DNA from 2 places in the Streptomyces sp. NPDC086023 genome. Region 1 is predicted to be linked to the other one. Evidence: riboswitches for the same ligand, from Rfam matches in the RefSeq annotation. Region 1 holds a riboswitch; the other holds the start of a gene.
What was found. Region 1 has a riboswitch for glycine ahead of gcvT (glycine cleavage system aminomethyltransferase GcvT). Riboswitches for the same ligand answer to the same signal wherever they lie in the genome.

Region 1 (14,305 bases):
TGCATCGGCGCCTCGTACAGCGACTTGCGGTCGGTCAGCTCGACCATCTTGCCGAGGTACATGACCGCGATGCGGTCCGAGACGTGCCGGATGACCGACAGGTCGTGCGCGATGATCACGTACGTGAGGCCCAGCTCGTCCTGGAGGTCGTCCAGCAGGTTGACCACCTGCGCCTGGATCGACACGTCGAGGGCCGAGACCGGCTCGTCCGCGACCACGAGCTTCGGCTTGAGCGCGAGCGCACGGGCGATGCCGATGCGCTGGCGCTGGCCGCCGGAGAACTCGTGCGGGTAGCGGTTGTAGTGCTCGGGGTTCAGGCCCACGAGGCTGAGCAGGCGCTGGACCTCCTGCTTCAGGCCGCCCTCGGGCTCGATGCCCTGGAGCTTGAAGGGGGCGCTGATGATCGTGCCGACCGTGTGGCGCGGGTTCAGCGAGCCGTACGGGTCCTGGAAGATCATCTGCACGTCACGGCGGAGCGGGCGCATGCCCGAGACGCCCAGGTGCGTGATGTCCTTGCCCTCGAACTCGACCTTTCCGCCGGTCGGTTCGAGCAGCCGCGTGATCAGCCGGCCCATGGTGGACTTGCCGCAGCCGGACTCGCCGACCACGCCGAGGGTCTCACCCGGGTAGACCTCGAAGTCGAGGCCGTCGACGGCCTTGACCGCGCCGACCTGGCGCCGCAGCAGCCCCTTGTTGATGGGGAAGTGCTTGGTCAGGCCGGAGACCCTCAGCAGCGGCTCGGGCGAGGCGGTGGCCTGCGCGGGGACGGTGGCCGCGTCCGTCTTCTTCATGTCGGTCACAGCTTCGGCGCAATCTCTTCGGTCCAGATCCGGGTCCGCTCCTCCTGCGACATGTGGCAGGCGGACCAGTGCTTCGTCCCGTCGTCCGTCAGCTCCGGCCGCACGGTGCGGGTGACCCCGCCCTTGGGCACGTCGGCGTACGGGCAGCGCGGGTTGAAGGCACAGCCGCTGGGGATGTTGATGAGGCTGGGCGGCGAGCCCTTGACCGGGATGAGCCGCTCGGTCTGGTCGCGGTCGATGCGCGGCATGGAGCCCAGCAGACCCCAGGTGTAGGGGTGCCGCGGCTCGTAGAAGACCTTCTCGGCCGTGCCGCGCTCGACGCACCGGCCGCCGTACATCACGAGGATGTCGTCGGCCATCTCGGCGACCACGCCGAGGTCGTGCGTGATCATGATGACCGCCGAGCCGAACTCCTTCTGGAGGTCCCGGATGAGGTCGAGGATCTGCGCCTGGACGGTGACGTCCAGGGCGGTCGTCGGCTCGTCCGCGATCAGCAGCTCGGGGTTGTTGACCAGACCCATGGCGATCATGGCGCGCTGGCGCATGCCGCCGGAGAACTCGTGCGGGTACGCGTCGACGCGCTTGCCCGGCTCGGGGATGCCGACCCGGTCGAGCATCTCGATCGCGCGCTTGCGCGCGGTCTTCTTGTCGACGTCGTTGTGGTTCCGGTACGCCTCGACGATCTGGGAGCCCACCGAGTAGTACGGGTGCATCGCGGACAGCGGGTCCTGGAAGACCATTGCCATCTTGCGGCCGCGCAGCTGCCGTACGTCGTCGGCGTCGGCGCGCAGCAGCTCCTGGCCGTCCAGCCAGATCTCGCCGGAGATCTGCGGGCGGTTGCGGCTGTGGCCGGTCCGGTGCAGGCCCATGACGGCGAGCGAGGTGACCGACTTGCCGGAGCCGGACTCGCCCACGATGCCGAGGGTCTTGCCGCGCTCCAGGTCGAAGGAGAGGCCGTCGACGGACTTGACGATGCCGTCGTCGGTCGGGAAGTGGACCTTGAGGTCGCGGACCGAGAGGAAGGCCTCCGGGCGGGGGCCGGCCTGCTCGGGGATGCCGACCGGGCCGGTGGCGGTTCCCGCGACCTGGGCGCCTTCGTTGTTCAGCGGGGTCTCGGTCACGTCAGCCTCACGCGCGGGTCTACGACGGAGTACATGATGTCCACGATCAGGTTGGCCATCACGATGAAGAAGGCGGCGACCAGGGTCACGCCCATGATCACGGGCAGGTCGCCCTGGCTGATCGCGCCGACCGCGGCGGTGCCGAGGCCGGGGAAGTTGAAGGTCGACTCGGTGAGGACGGCGCCGCCGAGCAGGCCGCCCAGGTCGAGGCCGACGAGGGTGAGGACGGGGGTCAGGGTGGAGCGCAGCGCGTGCTTCCCGATGACCACGTTCTCCTTGAGGCCCTTGGCGCGGGCCGTCCGGATGTAGTCCTCGCCCAGGACTTCGAGCATGGTGGCCCGGGTGATGCGGGCGTACGTCGCGGCGAACAGGAAGGCCAGCGTGATCCAGGGCAGCAGCATGCTGTTGAACCAGGCCGCCGGATCGTCGACGAGCGGCGCGTACTCACTCGCGTCCAGCCACTGGAGGGAGTAGACGAAGATCGCCGTCGCCAGCATGCCCGTGAAGTAGATGGGCAGGGACACGCCGGCCAGGGCACCGATCATGGTGAACCGGTCCCAGATCGTGCCTCTCCTCAGTGCGGAGATCACGCCGGTGAGCACACCGCCGATGACCCAGAGGATCACCGCTCCGCTCGCGAGGGAGAGGGTGACGGGAATGCGGTCGAGCAGCATCTCCCACACCGGCTGCTCGGCCTTGAACGAGTAGCCGAAGCACGGTGCGGGGCAGTGCGTTACCTCCGTGCCCTGGTTGTAGTCGCGGCCGGCGACGATGCCCTTGAGGAAGATTCCGTACTGCTCAGGGATGGACTTGTCGAAGCCCATCTTGACGCGGATGCCCTGAAGAGCCGTTTCGTTGGTCTCGCGGCCGGCGTACATGAGAGCCGGGTCGCTGCCGGTGATTTTCGGCACCGCGAAGAAGATGCCGAAGGTGACCGCGGAGACCACCAGCAGCGTGGCGACGACATTGAAGAGCCGCCGAATGAGGTAGACGAGCACTGCAGTCGGCCGCTCGGGCGGGCGGCCGCCGTCCCTTGTGGGGACGGCAGCCGCCGCCTGCGGCCTTCACCTGCCCTTCGAACTAGCGCATGTGTGGTGAAGGCACATGTCCTGCTGTTACTTGACGACACCCACGGTGGCGAGGTCGATCTTGCCCATCGACTCGTTGAAGTAGACGTTCGTCAGGCGCGGGTTGTGGTAGACGAAGGCCTTGTCGAAGTTGATCGGCAGGTAGAGCGCCTTCTCCATGACCTTCTTGTTGATGTCCGTGTAGAACGGGGCGGCCTCTTCCGGGGTGGCGGCGTCGGCGGCCTTGTCGAACAGCCCGTTGACCTCGGGGTCGTTCAGCATGGAGTAGTTGTTGTTGCCGTTCGGCAGGATGAAGCTGCCGTCGACCAGCGGCTGCAGGAAGCCGGAGCCGGAGTTGTAGTCGGCACCCCAGCCCATGACGATGATGCCGTAGCCCTTCTTCTTCACGTTCTCGGGCGAGCCGATCGTGGAGGAGGAGAGCTTGCCGTCGTACTGGTCGATGGAGGCCTCGATGCCGACGGCCTTCAGCGACTCCTGGAGCGACTCGGCGGTCTTGACCTCGGCGGCGCGGTTGTTGCGGACCGCGATCGTGGTCTTGAAGCCGTTCGGCTGGCCACAGGCGGCCAGGGCGGCCTTGGCCTTGTCGACCTGCGGGGCGCCACCGGCCAGGCCGTACGGGTCGTACGACTTGTCGGAGCCCGGGATGCCCGGAGGCAGCATGTTCGCGCCGAGGTCACCCGAGGTCGGGCCGCCGCGGGCGGTCTGCAGGGACTTCGGGTTGGCCGCGTAGATGACGGCCTTGCGGCACTCGATGTTGTCGAACGGCTTGACCGTCTGCGGGAAGACGAAGTAGCGGATGTAGCCCGTGAACGGGTTGTCCGCGTTCTTCTTCAGCTTCGGGTCCTGCAGGATCTTGATCTTGGCGGCCTGCTGGACACCGGTGCCGTCGACCGCGAGGTCGATGTCGCCGTTGAGCAGGCGCGCGTCCATGTCCTCGGCGTTGGTGGTCACCGTGAACGAGACCTTGTCCGGCAGACCCTTGCGGATCGTGTCGGTCTTCGGGTCCCAGTTCGGGTTGCGCTCGAAGGTGGCGCCCTTGCTCGCGGTGAAGCTGGTGACCTTGTACGGGCCCGTGGAGATCGGGGCGTTGGTGTACTTGGCGCCCGTGTCCTTCGCGGCCGGGACCGGCGAGGAGGACGGCATGGCCAGGAGGTAGGAGAAGTCGGAGTTCGGCTTCGCCAGGTTGAAGACGATGGTCTTGTCGTCCGGCGTCTGGACCGACTTCAGACCCATCTTGTTGGGGTCCTTGTCCTTGTACGGGCCGGGGTACTTCTGGCCCTGGTCAAGGATGTCGATCAGGTAGGTCGGACCGCCGGAGAGGACGTCCTGCGCGAAGACGCGCTCGATGCCGTACTTGATGTCCTTCGAGGTGATCGGCGTACCGTCCTCGAACTTCACGCCGTCCTTGAGCTTCAGCGTGTAGGTCTTGCCGCCGTTGCTCAGGACCGGCAGGGCCTCGGCGAGGTCCGGGACCAGCTTGGTGCCGTCCTTGCCCGGCTTGCTGTCGTACGCGAGCAGCTGGCGGATGTAGAGGCGCTGCAGGTTCCAGACGAAGCCGTAGTAGGCGCGCGCCGGGTCGAGGTAGTCGACGTCCTGGGGCGACCAGAGCTTGAGCTCGCCGCCCTTCTTGTCGGACGGGTTCACGACACCGGTGGTCGCGGCGTTGAACGCGGCGTTGGAGGAGCCGCCTTCCTTGCCCTTGCCTTCATCCGAGCCGCCGCCGCACGCGGTGGCCGTGAGGGACAGCGCGGCCACCGTGGCGGCGATCGCGACTGCCTGCTTTCTGCGGATCACTGTGTTCCAACCTCCAGGAATGGATTCAGGTGAATCAGGTGAAACGGTTCAGCTGCCCTTGGGGTCGAGTGCGTCACGCAGCCCGTCCCCGAAGAGGTTGAACGCCAGGACGGTGAGGAAGATCGCGACACCGGGGACCACCATCGACATGGGGTCCGCCTGGTAGAGCGGCAGCGCATCGGAGAGCATCTTTCCCCAGGAAGGGGTGGGGGGCTTGACGCCCGCGCCCAGGAAGCTCAGGGCCGCCTCGGTGAGGATGTTGGTCGGGATGATCAGCGTCGTGTAGACGAGGATCGGGGCGACCAGGTTGGGGAGCAGTTCCTTGAAGAGGATGTAGCCGCGGCCGGCGCCCAGGGAGCGGGCGGCCTCGACGTACTCCCGCTCGCGGAGCGAGATGGTCTGGCCGCGGACGATGCGCCCGATGTACGGCCAGCCGAAGAAGCCGATGACCACGATCAGTACGCCCATGCGGACGCCCGTACCGGTCAGGCCCCACAGCTCGTTGGGGACCACCGAGACCAGCGCGATGGTGAACAGCAGCTGCGGGAAGGCGAGCAGCAGGTCCATCGTGCGGCTGATGGCCGCGTCGACCCAGCCCCCGAGGAAGCCGGCCAGCGCTCCCAGGATGCTGCCCAGGACCACGGAGACGAACGCCGCGAGGAAGGCGACGAGCAGCGAGATGCGCGAGCCGTAGACGATGCGGCTGAAGACGTCGCGGCCGTTGGTGGGCTCGACGCCGAGCAGGAAGTCCGAACTGATGCCGCCGAAGGAGCCCTTCGGGATGCCCAGGTCCGGGTCGAGCATGTCCTCGTGGAACTCGTTCGGCGGGTGGCCGAGGAGGCTGACGATCTGCGGTGCGAACACCGCGACCAGGATCAGGAAGATCACGACGAATCCGCCGGTCAGGGCGACCTTGTCGCGCTTGAGGCGCATCCACGCGATCTTGCCGGGCGAACGACCTTCGATGGCCTTGGCAGGGACTTCGGCGGCGACGGCTGCGATCTCGTCCGCGGCTGTGTCGTGCAGTGGTGCCGTCATCGTGGTGGGGACCCCTCTCGGCCGACGGGTGGCCGGCCCATGCCCGCCGCTGTAGCGGCTTGGTTCACATCGGTGTCGCTGATGGTGCGATTGCTGGCTGATGTTGCTGCGTGTGCTGGCTGGAAAGAGCTGCTGAAGTGCACGTGAAGAGCTGGTGGTTGCAGGGTTCGCAGCTCTTGGTGGGGGGAGTCTTCAACGGTCGCGCGATCACCCGCCAGACCCGACGGGGATGTGATGCGCAACCGTGATGTGGCTCGATACCTTCCGTTATCCGGACCAAGCGCGCGGCTCAGCGGAGCAACACCGGCCGATCGGCGCGGATCGGACATCGAGCCCAACTGCCTCTTCGGGTGCGCTTTTTGGGCGGAACCAACCGCCCGGAGCCGGACATACGGCAAAGGCCGCACCGATGCGGATCGGTACGGCCTTCGAGATGCCCGTCTCACATTCCGGCCACCCGGCAGGCGGGGCACCGGACCGGCGCGGGGCCGGACGGGGGTCAGTACGCCGGGGCGTGCGCCTCGCGGTCGTAGAAGGGGCGGGCCTGCGCGCGCAGCCACATCGCCACCGGATCGTGCTCGTCGGCGAGCGCGACGGTCGACACGGGAAGCCCCTCCGGAACGGCGGAGACCGCCCGGCGCATCATGTCCCGCACCGACTCGACCGCCGGCGCGGAGGCGTCGTAGAGGTCGAGGCCGATGGCCAGGTACGGGGTCCCCAGCGCGGGCTGCACCCAGGCGCGCCGCAGCGAGCGGACGGCTGTGGTGCGGTGCGCGTGCTGGGTGAGCAGTGCGTAGAACTGCGGCAGTTCGATGGCGGGGTCGGAAATGCGCAACGGGCCGGCCGGCATCCGGTCCAGACCGGTGGCGATGCGCCGCAGGTCCGCCCACGGAACGCCGATGCCGCCGCCGGCGGCGTGCGGGTTGAGCCAGATCCCCCAGCGCTCGGGGTAGAGGGAGCGGGCCACCTCACGGCCGCTGACCACCTCGTACGCGCGGTTCCAGCCGCTGGCGGCGAGTTCCGCGGCGGAGGTCACGCAGGGCGCGTAGCCCAGGCCCTCGACCTCCATGCCGCCGTACTGGGCGTCGGGCGACCCGGGCCGGCCGTGCCAGAGCAGCATCCACAGCTGCCCGTCGGCCAGCGCCTGGAGCAGCGCCTCGTAGGTCTCGTAGCGCCCGGGCGTGACCTGGCGCAGCATGTGCTCGACCTGGCCTGCCGCGGCCGTGCCTGACGCACTCACCCGGTACCCCTCTTCGTCCGCCCGACGTCACGCGTGTCGGCCGCCCGGCAACCGGGTGCGGCCTGCAATGGAAAACAGCTTACGGTCCCCGGTGCCGCTCAGGGCAGGTAGAAGGGGCGTACGCGCTCCAGCATCCAGTCGCCGACCGGGTCCCGGGCCACGTCGAGGAGCAGCAGGTTCACCTGCCAGGCCGGATGGACCCGGGCCAGGGCACGGCCGAGGGCCTCCATGGGGGCGTTGCTGTCCGCCAGTTCCCAGTTGAGGAACTGCACCCCGATGAAGAGGACCGGGTCGCCGCCCTCGATGCTGGCCAGGCAGCGGCGGGCCGAGGCGACCACCCCGGTCGCGCGGAACTCCTCGCCGGCGGCGGCGAGGAAGTCGACCGGGTCCTCCTGCCAGTCCGGTTCGAAGAGCCGGACCCGGCCGCCGCTGGCGGGGCCGTCGAGCGCGGTGCGCCCGGCGCGGCAGAGCTCTGCGACGGCGGGGGGCGGCAGGGGGACGCCGACGGCGCCCTCGGGGTTCACGGCGATGCCGAGCTGCGGGGGCAGGCCGCGGGCGAACTCGACCGCGGGGGCCACGGTGAAGGGCATCTGGGGGCCGGCGCACTGCTCGAACTGCTGCTGGGAGCTGTAGACGGGCACGTAGGGGGCGCCGTCGAGCTCCATGGTGGGCAGCCGGAGGCTGGGGCTGTCGGGTCCGCCGCCCTCGGGCAGCGGGATCCAGAGCTGGCTGCGGCCGAGCACCTCGACGATGCGGCCGCCGGCGGCCGGGTTGCCGAGGGAGGCGCCGAGGGTCTCCTCAAGCTCGTTCGCGGGCCACCCGTGCCCGGCCAGGCCGGCGCCGCCGTAGGTGCCGTCGTGCGTGCCGCTGGTCATGTCCACCCCGGTCGTCCTCTCCGCGTGCCGCCCCGACCCTACCGGTCCCGGCCCCGGGCGGCCGTCGGTCATCCCCCGAAGTCCACCCGCGTGAGACGGGCCGCCGCGGGGCGGTCGAGGAGGGTCACCGAGGCGCAGCCGGCGGGCGGCCCGCCGCGCTCGGCGGTGGCGAGGAGGCGGGCGACCGTGCGGCGGTGGCGCAGGAAGGCATACGCGGAGACGCCGCGGCCCCGTGCCGCCTGGCCGGACAGGGCCTCCTCCGGGCTCGCGTCCAGCAGCAGCAGGTGCAGCCCCCGGCCGCGCCGCCCGGCGGCGCGGGCCAGCAGCCCGCGGACCCAGGCCTGCGTGCCGCAGTCGTGGACGACCAGGCTCTCGCCCGAGCGCAGCGCCCGCCAGAGGCCGGTGTAGTGGGCCGCCCTGACCAGGGGGCGGTAGACCGCGTACGGCAGGAGGGCCGGCATGCGCCGCTCCCAGCGCTCGCGCACGTCCTGGGAGTCGATGCCGCGCCCCGCGACGGCCCGCTTCATCAGCGTGCTCTTGCCGCTGCCCGGCAGCCCGGAGACCACCACCACGTCCCCGGCGGCGAACTCCAGCCGGACCGGGCCGCGCGTCCCGGCGCCCCGCAGGTCGCAGACGCCCTCGGGGCCCGGCCGGACCACCGCCCGCAACGGCAGCCCCCGGGACGCCTCACGCGCCCCCGGCTGGGCCGGTACGGCCGGGGCCGCGGCCGGGACCACGGAAACCGCCGGGACCACGGGAACCGCCGCAGGGACGGCAGGGACCGCCGACGGCACCGCCGCGACGCGTCCGGCCGCCTCCGGCGCCTCCCCGGGGCTCGCCGGTACGCGGCCCGGGACTCCCCCGGCGCCGCCGGGTCCGGGGCGCGAGGTGCCCTCGGGGCCGCCCGGTCCGGGGCGCGCCTCGTCCGGCAGCGCACGCGCGCCGCCCGCCACCGCTCCGAAGATCCGCACAGTGCTCGCCTCCCCTGGGGGCCCCTCCCGGCAGCGGCCGGAAGGAGGGTCACGGGACCCTTGCCCACTGAGTGTAAAGAGACGGTAATCCGACCGCCCCGGTTCCGTCCGGGACCCGCCCCCACACTCGCGCCGCGGTCCTTCCGCGGTCCCCCCACCCTCCCACCGCCGCCCGCTCCGGTCTCCCCCTTGTCCGCCCACTGGCCGCCCGCGCGCGATTCCGCCGGGCCCCGGGCCCCCCGTTCCCGGCGGACGCGTGCAATGATGTGCGCGCCAACTCCATACAGGCCGCTTGAATCCGCGCGGGAGAGTGCCGGGCACCGCTGTCGTACGACCGCCGCCCCGGACGCCGAAGGAGCAAGACCCTCCCTTGAATCTCTCAGGCCCCGATACCGCGCGGGCGAGGCACATCTGAAAAGCGAGCCCGGCAGGCACGTCCACCGCCTCCCGGCTCCACCCAAGGTGCAAGTCACCCCGCAGTCGCCTTACGTTCGTACGGGCGTGCGGTCGTGACGAACCTCTCAGGTTCCGATGACAGATGGGGAGGAACGTCCTTCAGTCACTCATGCGGGCCTGCCCTGGGAGCCACCCCTATGACGAACACCCCCCGTCTGACCGCCCTCGACGCCGTGCACCGCTCCCTCGGTGCCACGATGACCGACTTCGCGGGCTGGGACATGCCGCTGCGGTACGCGAGCGAGCGCGACGAGCACAACGCCGTGCGCACCAAGGCCGGCCTCTTCGACCTCTCCCACATGGGCGAGATCACCGTGACCGGTCCCGAGGCCGTGAAGGTCCTCGACTACGCGCTGGTCGGCAACATCTCCACGGTCGGCGTGGGCCGCGCGCGCTACACGCACATCTGCCAGGAGGACGGCGGCATCCTGGACGACCTGATCGTCTACCGCCTGGGCGAGACCGAGTACATGGTCGTCGCCAACGCCTCCAACGCCCAGGTCGTCCTCGACGCGATCACCGAGCGCGCCGCCGGCTTCGACGCCGAGGTCCGCGACGACCGCGACGCGTACGCGCTGGTCGCGGTCCAGGGCCCGGAGTCCCCCGGCATCCTGAAGTCGCTCACCGACGCCGACCTGGACAACCTGAAGTACTACGCGGGCCTGCCGGGCACCGTCGCCGGTGTCCCCGCGCTGATCGCCCGCACCGGCTACACCGGCGAGGACGGCTTCGAGCTGTTCGTCAAGCCCGAGCACGCGGTCGAGCTGTGGGACGCGCTGCTGAAGGCCGGCGAGGGTGCCGGCCTGGTCCCGGCGGGCCTGTCCTGCCGCGACACCCTGCGCCTGGAAGCGGGCATGCCGCTGTACGGGCACGAGCTGACCACCGCCCTGACCCCCTTCGACGCGGGTCTCGGCCGGGTGGTGAAGTTCGAGAAGGAGGGCGACTTCGTCGGCCGCGCCGCGCTGGAGGCCGCCGCCGAGCGCGCCGCGACCAACCCGCCGCGCAAGCTGGTCGGCCTGATCGCCGAGGGCCGCCGCGTCCCGCGCGCCGGCTTCTCCGTGGTCGCCGACGGCCAGGTCATCGGCGAGGTCACCTCCGGCGCCCCGTCCCCGACGCTGGGCAAGCCGATCGCCATGGCGTACGTGGACGCCGCGCACGCCGCGCCGGGCACCTCCGGCGTCGGCGTCGACATCCGCGGTACGCATGAGCCGTACGAGGTCGTGGCCCTGCCGTTCTACAAGCGGCAGAAGTGACGATCCCCGCCCGGGAATCCGTCGCGGCGTTCGTCTCACCCTCCAAGACATCCGTTCATCAGCAGTCCCCCGCATCCAGGAGAATCAGGTCATGAGCAACCCCCAGCAGCTGCGTTACACCAAGGAGCACGAGTGGCTGTCGGCCGCCGAGGACGGCGTCGCGACGGTCGGCATCACGGAGTTCGCGGCCAACGCGCTCGGTGACGTCGTCTACGCCCAGCTCCCCGAGGTGGGTTCCACCGTGACCGCGGGCGAGACCTGCGGTGAGCTGGAGTCCACCAAGTCGGTCAGCGACCTGTACTCCCCCGTCACCGGCGAGGTCGTCGAGGCCAACCAGGACGTCGTCGACGACCCGGCCCTGGTGAACAGCGCCCCCTTCGAGGGCGGCTGGCTGTTCAAGGTCCGCGTCTCCGAGGAGCCTGCCGACCTGCTCTCCGCCGACGAGTACACCGACTTCGCGGGCTGAACCGACCGAGGGATCCTGATGTCTGTTCTGAACACTCCCCTTCACGAGCTGGACCCGGACGTCGCCGCCGCCGTCGACGCCGAGCTCCACCGCCAGCAGTCCACCCTCGAGATGATCGCGTCGGAGAACTTCGCTCCGGTCGCCGTCATGGAGGCCCAGGGCTCGGTCCTGACCAACAAGTACGCCGAGGGCTACCCGGGCCGCCGCTACTACGGCGGCTGCGAGCACGTCGACGTGGTCGAGCAGATCGCGATCGACCGCATCAAGGCGCTGTTCGGCGCCGAGGCGGCCAACGTGCAGCCCCACTCGGGCGCGCAGGCCAACGCCGCCGCGATGTTCGCGCTGCTGAAGCCGGGCGACACGATCATGGGCCTGAACCTGGCCCACGGCGGTCACCTGACCCACGGGATGAAGATCAACTTCTCCGGCAAGCTCTACAACGTGGTCCCGTACCACGTCGGTGAGGACGGCCAGGTCGACATGGCCGAGGTCGAGCGCCTCGCCAAGGAGTCGAAGCCGCAGCTGATCGTCGCCGGCTGGTCCGCGTACCCGCGCCAGCTGGACTTCGCCGCCTTCCGCCGCATCGCGGACGAGGTCGGCGCGTACCTGATGGTCGACATGGCGCACTTCGCCGGCCTGGTGGCCGCGGGCCTGCACCCGAACCCGGTGCCGCACGCCCACGTCGTCACCACCACCACGCACAAGACCCTGGGCGGTCCGCGCGGCGGTGTCATCCTGTCGACGCAGGAGCTGGCCAAGAAGATCAACTCCGCGGTCTTCCCGGGTCAGCAGGGCGGCCCGCTGGAGCACGTGATCGCGGCCAAGGCGGTCTCCTTCAAGGTCGCCGCCTCGCCCGAGTTCAAGGAGCGCCAGGAGCGCACCCTGGCCGGCGCGAAGATCATCGCCGAGCGCCTGGTCCAGGACGACGCCAAGGCCGTCGGCGTGGACGTCCTCACCGGCGGCACCGACGTGCACCTGGTCCTGGTGGACCTGCGCAACTCGGAGCTGGACGGCCAGCAGGCCGAGGACCGCCTCCACGAGGTCGGCATCACGGTCAACCGGAACGCCATCCCGAACGACCCGCGGCCGCCGATGGTCACCTCGGGTCTGCGCATCGGCACGCCGGCGCTCGCCACCCGCGGCTTCCAGGCCGAGGACTTCACCGAGGTCGCCGACATCATCGCCGAGGCCCTGAAGCCCGCGTACGACGCCGAGGCCCTCAAGGCCCGCGTGTCGGCGCTGGCCGCGAAGCACCCGCTGTACCCCTCGCTGTAAGCGGACCCGCCGCCGCGTGCGGCACGTGAGCGGGCCCGGCCTTCGGTTTCCACAGGCCGGGCCCTTCTCATGACCAACGTCCCTGGTGGATGCGTCCTCTTGCCTCTGAAAACACCAAAAAACGGCAAATAGGCTCCGGATAAAGGCATCCCGTCAAGGACGACAGGCAGGCACCCATGGACATGAGCGCGGGGAACCGGAAGGGACTCAGTCTCTTCGCCCTGATCATGATCGGCATCGGATCGATCTTCGGCTCCGGCTGGCTGTTCGGCGCCGGTACGGCGGCCCAGGTGGCCGGCCCGGCCGCGCTGGCGGCCTGGGTGATCGGCGCGGTCTTCATCGGGATGATCGCCATGTCGTACGCCGAGGTGGGCGCCGCCTACCCGATCCCGGGCGGCATGGCCCGCTACGGCCACATCAGCCACGGTCCGGTCCTCGGCTTCATCACCGGCTGGGCGGTGTGGATCGCGGTGGCCTCGCTGATCCCGATCGAGTTGATCGCCGCCACCCAGTACATGTCCTCCTGGAGCTTCGGATGGGCGAAGGACCTCGTCGACGCACAGACCCATCAGCTGACCGCCTTCGGCATGGGCGTGGCCCTGGTGCTGACGGTGCTGCTGTGGCTGTCCTGCTACTGGTCCGTCCAGCTGCTCGCCAAGATCAACTCCCTGCTCACCCTGGTGAAGTTCGCCATCCCGGTCCTCGCGGTGGCCGCGCTCGTCGCCTCGGGCTTCCACACGGAGAACTTCTCCGCGCACGGCGGCTTCGCCCCCAACGGCTGGACGGCCGTCCTGACCGCGGTCACCACCTCGGGCGTGGTCTTCGCCTTCAACGGCTTCCAGGCCGTGGTCAACCTCGGGGGCGCCGCCAGGAACCCCGGCCGGGCCATCCCGGTCGCCCTGGTCGGCGCGCTCTCCCTGGGGCTGGTGATCTACCTCGCCCTCCAGGCCGCCTTCCTGGGCGCCGTACCGCCGGAGCACCTGGCGGAGGCCGGCGGCTGGGCCGGAGTCAACTTCAACTCGCCCTTCGCGGAACTGGCCCAGCTGCTGATGATCCACTGGGTGGTGGTGATGCTCCAGTTCGGCGCCTTCATCTCCCCCGCCGGCTCCAACATCGCGAACGTGGCCTCTGCCGCGTACATGGTCCAGAACCTCTCCGAGACGGGCTTCTTCCCGAAGAAGCTCAAGGAGACCCACCCCGTCTACGGCACGGCCCGCCCCGCCATGTGGACGAACCTGGGCTTCTCCGTGCTGCTGCTGGTCACCGTCGGCCACAGCTGGAAGACCCTGGCGCCGATCATCTCGGCCGCCATGGTCATCTCGTACCTGATCGGACCGGTCGCGGTCGGCGTCTTCCGCCGCACCAAGCCGGACCTCCCCCGTCCCTTCCGCCTCCCCTTCGCCCGGGTGCTGTGCCCGCTGACCTTCGTCTTCGCGGCCTGCGCGCTGTACTGGTCGAAGTGGCCCAACACCGGCATCGTCACCGCCCTGACCCTGGTCGCGGCACCCGTCGCCGCCGTGGTGCTCACCCGCAAGGGCCGCCGCGGCCTGACCGGGCAGTTCGCCCCGGCGTGGTGGATGGTCGGGTTCCTCGGCACCCTGTCCCTGCTGTCCTACCTGGGCAGCACCGAGTTCGGCGGCACCGGACGCATCCCGGGCGGTGTGGACATCGCCCTGGTCGCGGTCGCCGCACTCGGCCACTACCACTGGGCCGTCCACGCGGGCGTCAGGGCCCACCGCGCCGGGCTGCCGGGCCCGGACCCCGTCCTCGACGGCGACACCGCCTCCGGGGAGCCCCGGGCGACCGGGCAGCGCGAACGTGAGCTGTCCCACGCCTGACCCCCAGAGACCGTCCGGCAGGCGAGCCGTTCACCCACACGGGTTAGGCTCGTCTGTCGGACAAAATCCGCACACATCCCCCTCTCCTGC
Region 2 (14,305 bases), on a different contig from region 1:
TGAGCTCCGCACCTTCCTGCGTGCCCGCGCGGCTGGCTACGCCCACGACCGCGCCCGAGTGCAGAGTTGCAGGCCCGGGGGAAGTGGACCGGCGGCGGCGGGGCAAGCGCCTCGCTCGCGGGGTTCCTGGAGTCCTGGGAGGCCTGGCTCACCGCGTCGCCGCCGGCCAGGGTCGAACCGGTCACCTGGACGTCCGTGGCGAATCAGCTCGCCGCGGCCCGCGGCTACGAGTGACCCACCCCCGGCGGAGTCCGGCACCGGACGCCGCCCATAGGGTTTCGGACATGCCGGAACCGCTCCCTGACGACATCGCCGAGCTGCTCGACATCCTCCTCAACCTGGATGACCCGGTACAGGCCACGTTGCGCACGCACGTGCCGCACATGCGGGTCGAGAACCGCTGCACGTGCGGGTGCGGCACCGCGTACTTCGCCCTCGACACCGGCCTGGTCTCCCCCGCGGACTCCGGGCCGGGCAGGGTCGTGGCGGCGGAGCGGCTGATCGTCACGGACGACGGGGACTGCCGCGGGGAAGTCCTGGTCTTCGCCGAAGACGGCTACCTCTCGTGGCTGGAGGTCTGCGACTGGAGCGACGGCGCCGAAGTCACCCTCACGCTGGCCCTCCAGACCCTTCGCCCGGCCCGGAACGCCCCCTGACCCACGCCCGCACCTCCTGCCAGGCGTCCCGCGCCTCCGCCTCGCTCCCCCACCACCAGGCGAAGGGCGAGTCGCCGGACTCCAACTCCTCGCTCCACCAGCGGAGTCCGTCAGCCAGATGACGGCGGGCGACGACGCTCTCGCCAGCCGCCTCCCAGCGACGGAGCCACGGGGCCACCGAGGAGCTCGCGGTCACACAGCTCTCGAACACCGCGCACGCCGGCACGGGCGGCTCCCCGGTCCGCAGCGTCCAGGCCCACCACTCGTCCAGGAAGCCCGCCACCGCCGCACCCTGCTCGCCGGGCCACCCCCGCCACCCGGCCGCCGCCAGCCCCCGGACCAGGAGATCGGGCTCGTCGTCGCCCTCGGCGAGCACCACGACGAGCTGCGCCAGGATCCGTTGCACGACCGAGCGCCGGTCGTGCCAGTGGAAGGGGTCCTTCCGCGCCACCCGGCGGACCAGGTCCGCGGGGAGCCGGACGCCCGGAGTCCGCAGCAGCGCGACCTCTTCCGCGCCGAAGCACCGGCCGCAGCCGTCCTCGTCGGCCCTGGCTGTCACGCCCTCGAAGGCCTTCCCCACCCTCTCCATCGCACGGGCCAGCGCGTCGGCATCCGGCAAACGCACGGGGCTCCCCTCCCTCCCGTCGGCATCGGGGACCACAGTGCTGCCAGCGCCGCGAGAACCCCACGGGTTTTCCGGGCAGCCCGGGCCGCGCACTCGACCCCGTGGTCCCTTTGGCCGGAAAGCGACCTCCCGCGTAGGTTGCACGGCATGCGCATCCGTACCGTCAACGCCTTCACCGACCGGCCCTTCTCCGGCAATCCCGCCGGGGTCGTGGTGCTGGACGGGGCCGGGTTTCCGGCCGACGGGTGGCTGCAGCGGGTCGCGGCGGAGGTCAACCTTCCCGAGACCGCGTTCGTCCACGCCCTGCCGCCCGGCGGCACGGCGGACTGGGCGCTGCGCTGGTTCACTCCGCTGACCGAGGTCGACATGTGCGGGCACGCCACCCTCGCCGCCGCCCACGTCCTGACCAGCACCGCCGCCGCCACCGGCACCGGCACCCCCTCCACCGCCACCGCCACCGCCACGCTCCGCTTCTCCGCCCGCTGCGGACCGCTCACCGCCCGGGCCGCGGGCGACGGCACGTACACGCTCGACTTCCCCGCCTCCCCCCTCTCCCCGGTCCCGGCACCGCCGGAGGTGGTGGCCGCCCTCGGCGCCGAGGTGCTGTCCGTCCACGACACCGCCGCCCACATCGGCGACCTGGTCGTGGAGGTGGCGGACGAGCGGACCGTACGCGCACTCGCCCCCGACCTCGCCGCCCTCCGTGCCTACGGACGGCACGGCGTCATCGTCACCGCCCCCGCCGAGGACCCGTCCCGCGGGTACGACTTCGCCTCGCGCTGCTTCTTCCCCGCCCTCGGCATCGACGAGGACCCGGTGACCGGCAGCGCCCACACCGCCCTCGCCCCCTTCTGGGCCGCCCGCCTCGGCCGCGACACCCTCACCGGACTTCAGGGCGGCACCCGCCAGGGCACCGTCCACGTCCGGCTCGACGGCGACCGCGTCCTCCTCACCGGCGCTGCGGTCACCGTCCTGGACGGCGAACTCCTGCCCGACCCCTGGTAAGCGACGCCCCCGCCACCCCACCCCCGGTCAGCGGGTCGGCAGCCAGTCCACCCGCCCCGCCAGTACGGCGTACCCGACGAACGCCACGATGTCGAGCAGCGCGTGCGCGGCCACCAGCGGTCCCACCCGCCCCCACTTGCGGTACAGCAGGACGAAGACGACGCCCATCACCGCGTTGCCGATGAACCCCCCGATGCCCTGGTACAGGTGGTACGACCCGCGCAGCAGCGAGGAGGCGAGCAGCGCACCCATCGGCGTCCAGCCGAGCTGCCCCAGCCTGCGCAGCAGGTACCCGAGCACGATGACCTCCTCCACCACGGCGTTCTGCACCGCGGAGAGGATCAGTACGGGGAACTTCCACCACACGTCGGGCAGCGCCTCCGGCACCACCGTCAGGTTGGCCCCGGACGCCCGCGCCACCAGGTAGAACGCGAGCCCCGCGCTGCCGATCCCGGCCGCCACCAGCGTCCCGCGCCCCAGGTCCCACCACGGCCGCGACCGGTCGAAGCCCAGCACCCGCAGCCCCGGGGCGCCCTCACGGGTGAGCAGGTGGGCGACGAGCAGCACCGGCACGAGCGCCGAGGCGATGCCGAACAGCTGCCAGGCGAGGTCCAGCCACGGACGGCCGGGCGCGTGCGAGGCATTGAGGGTGGCGGCCTGGTCCTTCAGGCCCCCCGGCCTGGTCACCGAACCGATGAAGCTGATCAGTGCGGACAGCGCGCTCGCCCCCAGCGACAGCGCCAGGACCAGCAGCGTCTCCGTCCTCAGGACCCCCTTTTCCTGCTCCACCGCCCGCAATGCCCCGACCTCTGTTCCCTGCTGCGCCCGCACGACTGACTCCGATTCAGCAATCCCGTTCCATCCGCACCGCCGCCCCGCTAGGGTCTCGCCAGCGCGCACGAAGATCGCGTGCGCCGGCGGGGAGCGCTGCCTTCCCATACTGCCTGCCCGGCTTCGCCTCGGGGTTCATGGAAGGGCACGACCAGCATGGGACGTCACAGCCTGCCCGACTCGCGCGGCACCGCGGAAGAGCGGCCCCCGCGCCGGGCCGGCCGCCGCTCCGTGGTGATCGGCACCGCCCTCGCGCTGGCCGCCGGCACCTGCGCCGTCGCCGCCGCGCAGGGCCTGCTGCCGTCCTTCGGCGACGCCTGCGCCGACCGGTCCGTGAAGCTGCGGGTCGTCGCCAGCCCGGACATCGCCCCTGCGGTACGGGAGACCGCCGAGCGCGCCCGCAGGCAGCGGATCACCTCCGACGGTCAGTGCCTGGCGCTGTCGGTCACCGCCCGCGAGTCCCACGAGGTCTCGCTCGAACTGGGCACCGGCCGCCGGGACCCCGGCTTCGACGTCTGGATCCCCGACTCCGAGGCCTGGGTCGAACGCACCCGCCTCCAGCCAGAGTCCCTGCCGGTGGCCGCCCTGGGCGAGGTGGCCTCCTCGCCGGTGGTGCTCGCCGCGGCCCCGTCCGCCGCCGGGATCATGGGCTGGCCCAAGACCACGTACACCTGGGCCGGCCTGGCCGCGGCGGGCCTGCGCTCCGACCAGCTGCGGATGGGCGCCGCCGACCCGGCGAACAGTGCCACCGCCCTGCTGGCCCTCGGCCGGATCGCCGCCTCCGCCCGCGCCATGGGCCCGGACGGCGACGTGGTCGCGGCGGGGGCGGCCAAGGTCCTCTCCCAGCGGGTCGCCGAGACCGACGCGCTCGTACCGGGGACCCTGCCGCGCGACGAGACGGACGCCGAGCGCACCAACCCCCGGCGCAGCCAGGCGGTGATCCTCTCCGAGCAGGCCGCGCACGCGCACAACGCCCGGGACGAGGGGGTGCCCCTCGCGCTCTTCTACCCGACGGACGGGGCGCCGCTGCTGGACTACCCGTACACGCTGGTCGACGAGCGGCGGCTGGACCTGGACGAGAACCGGGCCGCCATGCGCTTCCTCCGGCTCCTCGGCGACACCGAGGGCCGCGCCGTCCTCGCCCGGCACGGCTTCCGCGACCGCCGGGCCGCCCCGGCTCCCGCCGTGGTCCGGCAGGCGGGCGGGGACGCGGCCCAGCCCGCCTCGGCCACGCTCACCCAGCCGCCCACCGCCAAGGAGGTGCAGGAGGCCCTGGCGATGTGGACGATCACGGTGCAGGCTGCCCGGCTGACCACGGTGGTCGACGCCTCCGGCTCGATGGCGGCGCCGGTGCCCGGGCACGGCGACAGCTCCCGGATGGAGGTCACCCGCGCCTCGCTGCTGCAGGGCCTGGCCACGTTCACCCCCGAGGACGAGGTGGGCCTGTGGGAGTTCGCCACCCGCCTCGACGGCGAACGCGACTACCGCGAGCTGGTCCCCACCGCCCGCCTCGGCGAGCGCTCCGCCGACGGGTCCACGCAGCAGCAGCGGCTGGTGGCCGCCTTCAACGGCCTCAGCCCCGAACCGGACGGCGCCACCGGCCTGTACGACACCACGCTCGCCGCGTACCGGGCGGCGCGGGACTCGTACGCGTACGGCAAGTTCAACGCGTTGGTCGTCCTCACCGACGGCGTGAACGAGGACCCGGGCTCCGTCTCCCGCCAGGCGCTGGTGGCGCAGTTGAAGACGCTGGCGGACCCCGAGCGCCCCGTGCCGCTGATCGCCCTCGCGATCGGCCCGGACGCGGACATGCGGGAACTCGGGCCGATCGCCGCCGCCACGGGCGGGGCCGCCTACCGCGTCAGCGACCCCACCCAGATCCACACGGTGATCCTGAAGGCGATCACGGCCGTCGGGCGCGGCTGACCGGCGCCGCGGCGGCCGGCTCCTCGTCGGGCAGGCCGACCGGCCAGGTGTGCACCGGGTCCCCGCGGTGGCTGAGTTCGGCGTAGCGGCGGGTCATGGCGGCGAGCGCCTGGTCCCGGCGCATGCCGGCCGAGCGGGCCCGGTGGTACGTCTCGACCTGCCAGGTGGCCCCGTTGGCCCGGCGGCGGCACCGCTCCTCGATGATGCCGAGGTAGCGGTCCCGGTCGGCCGGCTCGATGCCCCAGGCGTCCAGGCCCGCCGCGGCCATCGGCAGCAGTTCGTCGAGGACCAGGGTGGCGGCCGGCACGCCGGCGAGGCCCCCGCCGCGGCCCTTGCGGGGCCAGCGCAGCCGCGCGTCGATCCCGTAGCGGCAGGCGGCGTCGAAGTTGGCCTCCGCCTCGGCGAACGGCATCCGGGTCCACACCGGGCGCGGCTCCTCGGCCAGGGTGCGCACCAGCCCGTAGTAGAAGGCGGCGTTGGCGACCACGTCGACCACCGTCGGCCCGGCCGGCAGCACCCGGTTCTCCACCCGCAGGTGCGGCTTGCCGTCGGCGACCCCGTACACCGGCCGGTTCCACCGGTAGACGGTGCCGTTGTGCAGCACCATCTCCTGCAGCCTGGGCACCCCGCCCTCGGCGAGGACGCGCAGCGGCTCCTCCTCGTCGCAGATGGGCAGCAGCGCCGGGAAGAAGCGGACGTTCTCCTCGAAGAGCTCGTACGCGGACTCCACCCACCGTTCGCCGAACCAGGTGCGCGGCCGCACCCCCTGGGCCTGGAGCTCCGGCGGCCTGGTGTCGGTGGCCTGCGTGAAGAGCGGGGGCCGGGACTCGCGCCACAGCTCGCGGCCGAAGAGGAAGGGGGAGTTGGCGCCGACGGCGATCTGGGCCGCGGTGACGCACTGCGCCGCGTTCCACACGGCGGCGAATCGGGCGGGGGTGACCTGGAGGTGCAACTGCACGGAGGTGCAGGCCGCCTCGGGGACGATCGAGGTCGAGGTGCAGCTCAGCCGCTCCACCCCCTCGATGTCGAGGGTGAAGTCCTCGCCCCGGGCCGTGACGATCTGCTCGTTGAGCAGCGAGTAACGGTCCACGTCGGAGAGGTTGGCCGTGACGACGTCGGCGTGCGCGATGGTCGGCAGGATGCCGATCATCACGACGCCCGCGTCGATCTCGGCGGCCATCCGGTGGGCATATCCGAGGCCGGTGCTCAGTTCTTCGACGAGCCGGTCGAATACCCGGCCGTCCAGGCGGTGCGGGACGATGTTCACTTCCAGGTTGAACATGCCGAGTTCCGTCTGGAAATCCGGACTCGCTATTCGGTCCAGCACCTGCGCGTTCATCATTCGCGGCAGCCCGTCGGGACCCGCGAGATTCAGCTCGATCTCCAGCCCCATCAGGTTCTTGGGACGGTCGAACCTCTTCTCCGCCAGAAGTCGCCCTAGTCCCTCCAGGCACTCGTGGAGCTTCCTCCGGTACCGTTGCCGATCGGACAGGTCGAATCCGCCTGCCACGACCTTCTCCCCCATCGAAGCGTCCCTCCTCGAATGGCGGGCCCGGGGCCCGCGTTACGGTCGATGATGCCCCGGGGCGGTGATCGATAACGCCGCGCGAACGCTTGTGGCGGGGAGCGTGCGCCGGTTTGGCCGAAGCGGCGCTTCGGCACTTCCCTCCGGCATGTGACAGAGAAATGCGGCAACCCGCAATTACCTTGCGCCTGTGCCGCTTTATACGACCACCGCTTTTCAGCCGAGCCCCCTTCCGGTAATCTCCGAGGTCAACGAGCGAATCGCGCGAGCATGCGGTATGAAATCCACGACAGCGGGACCGGTAAGCGCCTTGTCCGCAATGGGCGGGACAGCTAGCCGAAACACTGCGTGAACACATGTCGTATAAACTCCGCAAACGAGGCAGAGAGTTGGCGCCCGGCCATTGCCCCACAGCCCCCCTCTGGCCCCAGAATGCGACAGCGCCGTCCGCACCTGCCCCGTTCCACACCTCCCATGTGAGAGGCGACCCACTATGCCGCTGCATGTCCCCCCGGCCCCCGCGCCCGCCCTGCGCAGCGTCCTCGCGGCACTCCGGTCCCCCGCGGCCGTCCACGAGGCGCACACCCCGGCCCTGCGCGCGCTCCGGGGCGGCCAGGTCACCGCCGAGCTGCCACTGCCGGTGCACGTCCTGGACCGTGTCACCGCCGGGGGCCGCCCGCCCCGCACCCGGCTCACCGGCTGGCGCTTCCTGATCCGCGGCGGCGACCGGTTCGTGGCCGCGGCGGACACCATGCTCACGCCCGACGGCTGGGCCTTCTCCCACTTCTTCGAGGGCCCCTACGTCGCCGCGACCGAACGCGCCCTGCGCCAGGCCGAGTCGGTGGCCGGCCACTTCCAGGCGCGCCTGCTGTCCGTACCGGAGCTGTACATGCTCACCCTGTGGCTGCACGGCTCGGCCGGTGCGGACGCCGCCTCGGGCCTGCCGGCCGCGGCGGACCTGCTGGTGCCGCTGGCCCCGGCCCCGCCGGGGATCGCCGCGTACCGCCCGCACCCGGTGTCCGAACTGCTGCCCGTACTGACCCACCGGCTGGCACCGCCCGCCCTGGCCACACCCGCCTGACCCGGTTGCGCCATTCGGGCTAGTCCACCCGGACCATCCACGAACCATCCGAAGAGACAGGGTAGTTGGGCTGAACCGCCCGCAAGGGTGATGCGTCATCAATCAGTGAGGACAGCTGCCAGGAAATCCCTGCGGACCGACCTCCGTAGGGCAACACTGGGGTCCTGCTCCCGCTCCGGCGGGAAGACCCCACTGGGGAACTGACCGACCGATTGACGGGGGGCGGCCATGAACACCGATTCGAGCCGCAGGACGACACTCACCACACCGCAGCGAAAGAACGCATCCATGTGCCAGCACCAGCCTGCCTGCCCTTCAGCCGACTCAGCCGACCGGGAGGCCGCCCAGCTCGTGGCGCACCACCCGGAGCAGGGCTGGAGCCTGCTGTGCAACGGCGTCGTCGTGTTCGAGGACACCGGTGAGCTGCTGCCGGACGGCCAGATCATCGCGCCGCACCGCCCGCTCGCGGTGGCCAAGGCGGCCTGAGCACGGGGCCGGGCGGCGGGGCACGGGACCGCGGCGAACCGGCACGGGGCCACGGCGAAGGGGCCGGCCCGGAGGTACTCCCTCCGGGCCGGCCCCTTCGCCGTCAGCCGGCGTGCGGCAGTCTACGGCCGCCGCTCACCGGTCAGTTGTCGTACTCGTCCAGCGGCGGGCAGGAGCAGACCAGGTTCCGGTCGCCGAAGGCACCGTCGATGCGGCGCACCGGCGGCCAGTACTTCTCGGCGGCGTTGACGCCGGCCGGGAAGACCGCCTCGTCACGGGTGTACGGGTGGTTCCACTCGCCGCCCAGCGCCGCCGCGGTGTGCGGGGCGTTGTGCAGCGGGTTGTCGTCCGCCGGCCACTCGCCGGAGGCGACCCGCTCGATCTCGGCGCGGATGGCGATCATCGCGTCGCAGAAGCGGTCCAGCTCGATCAGGTCCTCGGACTCGGTCGGCTCGATCATGAGCGTGCCGGCCACCGGGAAGGACATGGTCGGCGCGTGGAAGCCGTAGTCGATCAGGCGCTTGGCGATGTCGTCCACCGAGACGCCGGTCGACTTCGACAGCGGGCGCAGGTCGATGATGCACTCGTGCGCGACCAGGTTGGCCGGGCCGGTGTACAGCACCGGGAAGTGCGGCTCCAGGCGCTTGGCGATGTAGTTGGCGCCGAGCACGGCCACCTGGGTGGCGCGCTTGAGGCCCTCGCCGCCCATCAGGCGCACGTACGACCAGGAGATCGGCAGGATGCCGGCCGAGCCCCACGGGGCGGCCGAGATCGGGCCGACACCGGTCTCCGGGCCCGCGGTGGGCTGGAGCGGGTGGTTCGGCAGGTACGGGGCCAGGTGGGACCGGACCGCGACCGGGCCGACGCCCGGGCCGCCGCCGCCGTGCGGGATGCAGAAGGTCTTGTGCAGGTTCAGGTGCGAGACGTCGCCGCCGAAGTGACCCGGCTTGGCGAGGCCGACCAGGGCGTTCAGGTTGGCGCCGTCGACGTACACCTGGCCGCCGGCGTCGTGCACCTGGGCGCAGATGTCGGCGACGTGCTCCTCGAACACACCGTGCGTGGACGGGTAGGTGATCATCAGCACGGCGAGCTCGTCGCGGTACTGCTCGATCTTGGCGCGCAGGTCCTCGGCGTCGACCTCGCCGTCGTCGGCGGTCTTGACGACGACGACCTTCATGCCGGCCATCACCGCGCTGGCGGCGTTGGTGCCGTGCGCGGAGGACGGGATGAGGCAGACGGTGCGCTGCTCGTCGCCGTTCGCACGGTGGTACGCGCGGACGGCGAGCAGACCGGCCAGCTCACCCTGCGAACCCGCGTTCGGCTGGATGGAGACCTTGTCGTAGCCGGTGACCTCGCAGAGACGTTCCTCCAGCTCGTTGATGAGCGTGGCGTAGCCCTGGGCCTGGTCGATCGGCGCGAAGGGGTGCAGCTGGCCGAACTCGGGCCAGGTCACCGCCTCCATCTCGGTGGTCGCGTTGAGCTTCATGGTGCAGGAGCCCAGCGGGATCATGCCGCGGTCCAGCGCGTAGTCCTTGTCCGAGAGCTTGCGCAGGTAGCGCAGCATCGCGGTCTCGGAGCGGTGCTGGTGGAAGACCGGGTGGGTCAGGTACTCGTCGGTGCGCAGCAGCGCCTCCGGCAGGGCGTCCGCGGTGGCGGCGTCCAGCGCCTCGACGTCGCCCTCGGCACCGAAGGCGGCCCACACGGCGGCGAGCTGCTCACGGCCGGTGGTCTCGTCACAGGAGATCGACACGTGGTCGGCGTCGGCCAGGTGCAGGTTGACGCCGCCCCGGCGGGCGGCGGCGACGACCTCGGCGGCGCGGCCGGGGACGCGGGCGGTGAGGGTGTCGAAGAACGCGCCCTGGACCAGCTCGACGCCGGCGGCGGTGAGGCCCGCGGCCAGGATGGCGGCGTAGCGGTGGGTGCGCTGGGCGATCTGCTTCAGGCCGTCCGGGCCGTGGTAGACCGCGTACATGCCCGCCATGACGGCGAGCAGCACCTGCGCGGTGCAGATGTTGCTGGTGGCCTTCTCGCGGCGGATGTGCTGCTCGCGGGTCTGGAGCGCCAGGCGGTACGCCTTGTTGCCGTCCGCGTCGACGGAGACGCCGACCAGGCGGCCCGGCAGGGAGCGGGCGTGCTTCTCCTGGACGGCCATGTAGCCGGCGTGCGGGCCGCCGAAGCCCATCGGGACGCCGAAGCGCTGGGTGGTGCCGACGGCGATGTCCGCGCCGAGGGAGCCCGGAGAGGCCAGCAGGGTGAGGGCGAGCAGGTCGGCGGCGACGGTGACGATCGCGCCCAGCTCGTGGGCCTGGTCGATCAGCGGCTTGATGTCGCGGACCGCGCCGGAGGCCCCGGGGTACTGGATGAGCACGCCGTACACGCCGCGCTCGACGGCCTCGGCCGGGATGCCCTCGGAGAGGTCGGCGACCAGGACCTCGATGCCGGTGGGCTCGGCGCGCGTCTCGATGACCGCGATGGTCTGCGGCAGCGCGTCGGCGTCGACGAGGAAGACCCCGCCCTTGACCTTGCCGACGCGGCGGGCCAGCGTCATGGCCTCGGCGGCCGCGGTGCCCTCGTCGAGCAGCGAGGCGCCCGACGTGGGCAGGCCGGTGAGGTCGGCGACCACGGTCTGGAAGTTGATCAGGGCCTCCAGGCGGCCCTGCGAGATCTCGGGCTGGTACGGCGTGTACGCGGTGTACCAGGCCGGGTTCTCCATGACGTTGCGCAGGATCACCGGCGGCGTGAAGGTGCCGTAGTAGCCCAGACCGATCATCGGGGCCAGCACCTCGTTGCGGGAGGCGAGCTCGCGCAGCTCGGCCAGCACCTCGGCCTCGGTGCGGGCGCCGGGGAGGTTCAGGGCCTCGGCGCTCTTGATCACGTCAGGCACAGCGGCCGCCGTGAGCTCGTCGAGCGAGCCGTAGCCGACCTGGGCGAGCATCTTGGCCTGGGCCTCGGTGTCGGGGCCGATGTGGCGCTGCTCGAAGGGGATACCGCGCTCCAGGTGGGAGAGCGGAGTACGACTGGCGGTCATGGGCGGAGGCCTCCTGGTCTGACGACCTGCGAGGGGTGCCACGGCGCGGGCACCCGGACGGCCTCCCCCTCTGTCATCTCAACCTGAGAGCTTCACCGACGCCCCACGAGGGGTCGCCGGCTTTCACCGTCGGTGAGGAGGGGTTCCGGAGCACGTCCGACGCCCGCCCTGCTTTCCAGAGTGGCCTCGTCCGAGCGGTACGTCTGCCTGAGAGATTCCGGGGAGGATTTGCTCCTTCGGCGCCACCGGGTGAGTCTTTCGCGACTCGTTCGGAGGACTCTCCCGCACGGGGTCAGCAGCCGGAAACCAGACTACCAGCGAGGTCTCCGGGGCTCCCTCGAGTGGCCCCCTCTTCGAATATGCACTTTTGTAGTCGTAACGGAGGAGTTGCGACCAAATGGAGGGACCGTGCAGACCGACATCGATCCGCGCAGCCTGATCGGCCGCAAGGCGTTCGACCGCAACGGCACCAAGATCGGCACCATCGACGAGGTCTACCTCGACGACGCCACCGGTGCACCGGAGTGGGCCGCCGTCCGCACCGGACTCTTCAGCCGGGACGCCTTCGTCCCCCTGGAGCCCAGCGAGGTGGTCTCCGGCACCCTCCACGTCCCCTTCGACCGCGCCCTGATCAAGGACGCCCCGGACTTCGGCGTGGGCCGCCACCTCTCCCCGGAACAGGAACTCCAGCTCTACCACCACTACGGGCTGGACGTCTCGCTCCCCGAAGAACTCGCCTCCCCACCGCCCCCCGACCGCGATTTCGGCCGCCTGGCGGGCACCGAGGAAGCCTGACCGGCACCCGCCCCCGCCCCCTCCGGAGACGCCCCGCCGGCGGCACGGTCCGTCCCCGCCGGCGTACGCCCCGCCGCCTCCGCGGTACGCCCGCCCCGCCCCGGCACCCCGCCCGCCGCGGCCCCCCACCGCGCGGTCCGGGTTCCGGCACGCTCAGGGTCGACCAGCGGCAGCGGTTCGGCCGGCACCAGCTCCGGATCGTCGACCAGGAACGTACGGACCCGCCCCGGCCGCTCCGAACCGGGCTCCTCGAACCGCACCGTGACCCTCCCCACCCCGCTGCCCTGCACCCATCCCGCGCCGTACGCGATGTGCCGGACGTCACTCCCGGCCGGCCAGCGCCGCTCCGCCGGCACCCCGGACCGGTGTGCCGGGGCATCCCCTCCAGCGCCTCCCAGGGCCTCCGGCGCCCCTTCCCGGGGCTCTTCCGCGGCATCCCTCCCCTCCCCCGCGGCCTGCGCGAAGAGGTCCTCCTGCGTGTAGTCCGCGAGACCCGAGACCCCGACCCCCAGCAGCCGCACCCCACCCGTGGTGTCCACGGCGTCGAGCAGCCGCAGCGCGGCCTCCCTGACCACCGCCGGGTCGTCCGTGGGCCCCCGCAGGGTCTCCGAGCGGGTCAGCGTCGAGAAGTCGTACCGGCGCACCTTGAGCACGATGGTCCGCCCGGAGTGCCCCGAGCCCCGCAGCCGCTCCACGCACCGGTCGGCCAGCCGCTGGACCTCGAACCGGATCCGCGTCCGGTCGTGCAGGTCCACGTCGAAGGTGTCCTCGACCGAGACGGACTTCGCGTCCCGCTCCGCCACCACCGCCCGGTCGTCCAGGCCCAGCGCCATCCGGTGGAGCGCCACCCCGTGCGCCCGCCCCAGCAGCCGCACCAGCTCGTCCTCACCCGCTCCGGCCAGCTCCCCCACGGTGGTCATCCCGGCCCGCCTCAGGTGGTCCCCGGTCGCCGGGCCCACCCCGGGCAGCGTCCGCACCGGCATCGGCGCCAGCAGCTCCCGCTCCGTCCCCGTGGGGATCAGCACCAGACCGTCCGGCTTCGCCTGCTCCGAAGCGATCTTGGCCAGCATCTTGGAACCGGCCAGCCCCACGGACCCGCTCAGCCCGGTGACCTCCCTGATGTCGGCCCGCAGCCGCTCGCCTGCCACCCTGGCCGACGCCTCGTCGAAGGCGATCCCGCCCGCCTCCAGGTCCACGAACGCCTCGTCCAGGCTCAGCGGCTCCACGAGCGGGGACAGCTCCCGCAGCAGCGCCATGACCTGCTCGCTCACCGAGCGGTAGAGGGAGAAGCGCGGCACCAGGTACGCGCCGTTGGGGCAGAGCCGGCGGGCCTGGGCCATCGGCATCGCCGAGTGGACGCCGAACCGCCGCGCCTCGTACGAGGCGGTGGCCACCACTCCGCGCGGGCCGAGGCCGCCCACGATCACGGGCTTCCCGCGCAGGCTCGGCTTCGCCGCCTGCTCTGCGGCGGCGAAGAACGCATCCATGTCCAGATGCAGGATGGTGGGCGCGGCTCTCACGGCCCCGATGCTGCCCTACGCCACTGACAACGGCCCGGAACGCTCGTACCCGTGTCCGGGCCGTCCGCTACCCGGCCCTGTGCCGCCGTCTGGCGAGCTCGTCGGCCGGATTGTGGCCGATCAGCGTCTCGCCCGTGTCGACGCGCTCGCCGTGCAGCTGGGACAGCGCGTGCTCCACGTCGCGCCAGACCACGCCCACGGCGATACCGAAGATGCCCTGCCCGCCCTGGAGCAGGTCCACGACCTCGTCCGGCGAGGTGCACTCGTAGACCGTGGCCCCGTCGCTCATGAGCGTCATGCGCTCCAGATCGGCGAAGCCCCGGTTCCGCAGGTGCTGGACGGCGGTGCGGATGTTCTGCAACGCCACCCCGGTGTCCAGGAAGCGCTTGACGATCTTGAGAACGACGACGTCGCGGAAGCTGTACAGCCGCTGCGTGCCGGATCCGTACGCGGGACGCACGCTGGGCTCGACCAGCCCGGTGCGCGCCCAGTAGTCGAGCTGCCGGTACGTGATGCCCGCTGCGGCACAGGCGGTCGGCCCCCGGTAGCCGATCTCCTCGGATGCCGGGTCCTCGTTGACCACCGTGGGTTCAGGAAGACGGCGCGCGGAGCCCACCGCACCGCCGTACAGCGGGTACGCCCCGCCCTCCCCCGGACCGCGCGCGGGGATGCCCCCGGTCGTACCGTCGCCGCTGATTCTCACGCCGACCCTCCGTCCTTGACCTGCCATCTCGACGGTAGGCAGTCACCAGGGGTGCGTCAACGATCGCCACACTCGGCACGCCGAGTGATAATCACCCTGAGAGTGGTTTCCCGTACCCCTATGC

Region 2: another riboswitch for glycine. It lies ahead of gcvP (aminomethyl-transferring glycine dehydrogenase); the one in region 1 lies ahead of gcvT (glycine cleavage system aminomethyltransferase GcvT).

What each region holds. Positions count from the first base shown of each region.
Region 1 is NZ_JBITRX010000010.1:243,959-258,263, reverse strand. Features, by position in the region: gene ACIF6F_RS21530 (ABC transporter ATP-binding protein) at 1-800, opposite strand, end outside; gene ACIF6F_RS21525 (ABC transporter ATP-binding protein) at 797-1,855, opposite strand; gene ACIF6F_RS21520 (ABC transporter permease) at 1,918-2,919, opposite strand; gene ACIF6F_RS21515 (ABC transporter substrate-binding protein) at 3,037-4,803, opposite strand; gene ACIF6F_RS21510 (ABC transporter permease) at 4,852-5,841, opposite strand; gene ACIF6F_RS21505 (enhanced serine sensitivity protein SseB C-terminal domain-containing protein) at 6,341-7,081, opposite strand; gene ACIF6F_RS21500 (enhanced serine sensitivity protein SseB) at 7,180-7,956, opposite strand; gene ACIF6F_RS21495 (AAA family ATPase) at 8,025-8,711, opposite strand; glycine riboswitch at 9,221-9,332, shown strand; gene gcvT (glycine cleavage system aminomethyltransferase GcvT) at 9,521-10,636, shown strand; gene gcvH (glycine cleavage system protein GcvH) at 10,728-11,102, shown strand; gene glyA (serine hydroxymethyltransferase) at 11,121-12,377, shown strand; gene ACIF6F_RS21475 (APC family permease) at 12,554-14,215, shown strand.
Region 2 is NZ_JBITRX010000041.1:6,093-20,397, forward strand. Features, by position in the region: gene ACIF6F_RS37425 (hypothetical protein) at 1-3, shown strand, start outside; gene ACIF6F_RS37430 (hypothetical protein) at 67-234, shown strand; gene ACIF6F_RS37435 (hypothetical protein) at 285-656, shown strand; gene ACIF6F_RS37440 (hypothetical protein) at 610-1,281, opposite strand; gene ACIF6F_RS37445 (PhzF family phenazine biosynthesis protein) at 1,429-2,286, shown strand; gene ACIF6F_RS37450 (CPBP family intramembrane glutamic endopeptidase) at 2,314-3,138, opposite strand; gene ACIF6F_RS37455 (substrate-binding domain-containing protein) at 3,274-5,043, shown strand; gene ACIF6F_RS37460 (glutamate--cysteine ligase) at 5,021-6,568, opposite strand; gene ACIF6F_RS37465 (hypothetical protein) at 7,062-7,649, shown strand; gene ACIF6F_RS37470 (DUF5999 family protein) at 7,938-8,135, shown strand; gene gcvP (aminomethyl-transferring glycine dehydrogenase) at 8,278-11,163, opposite strand; glycine riboswitch at 11,349-11,458, opposite strand; gene ACIF6F_RS37480 (PRC-barrel domain-containing protein) at 11,572-11,958, shown strand; partial or broken gene ACIF6F_RS37485 (DNA polymerase IV) at 12,120-13,478, opposite strand; gene ACIF6F_RS37490 (MerR family transcriptional regulator) at 13,546-14,181, opposite strand.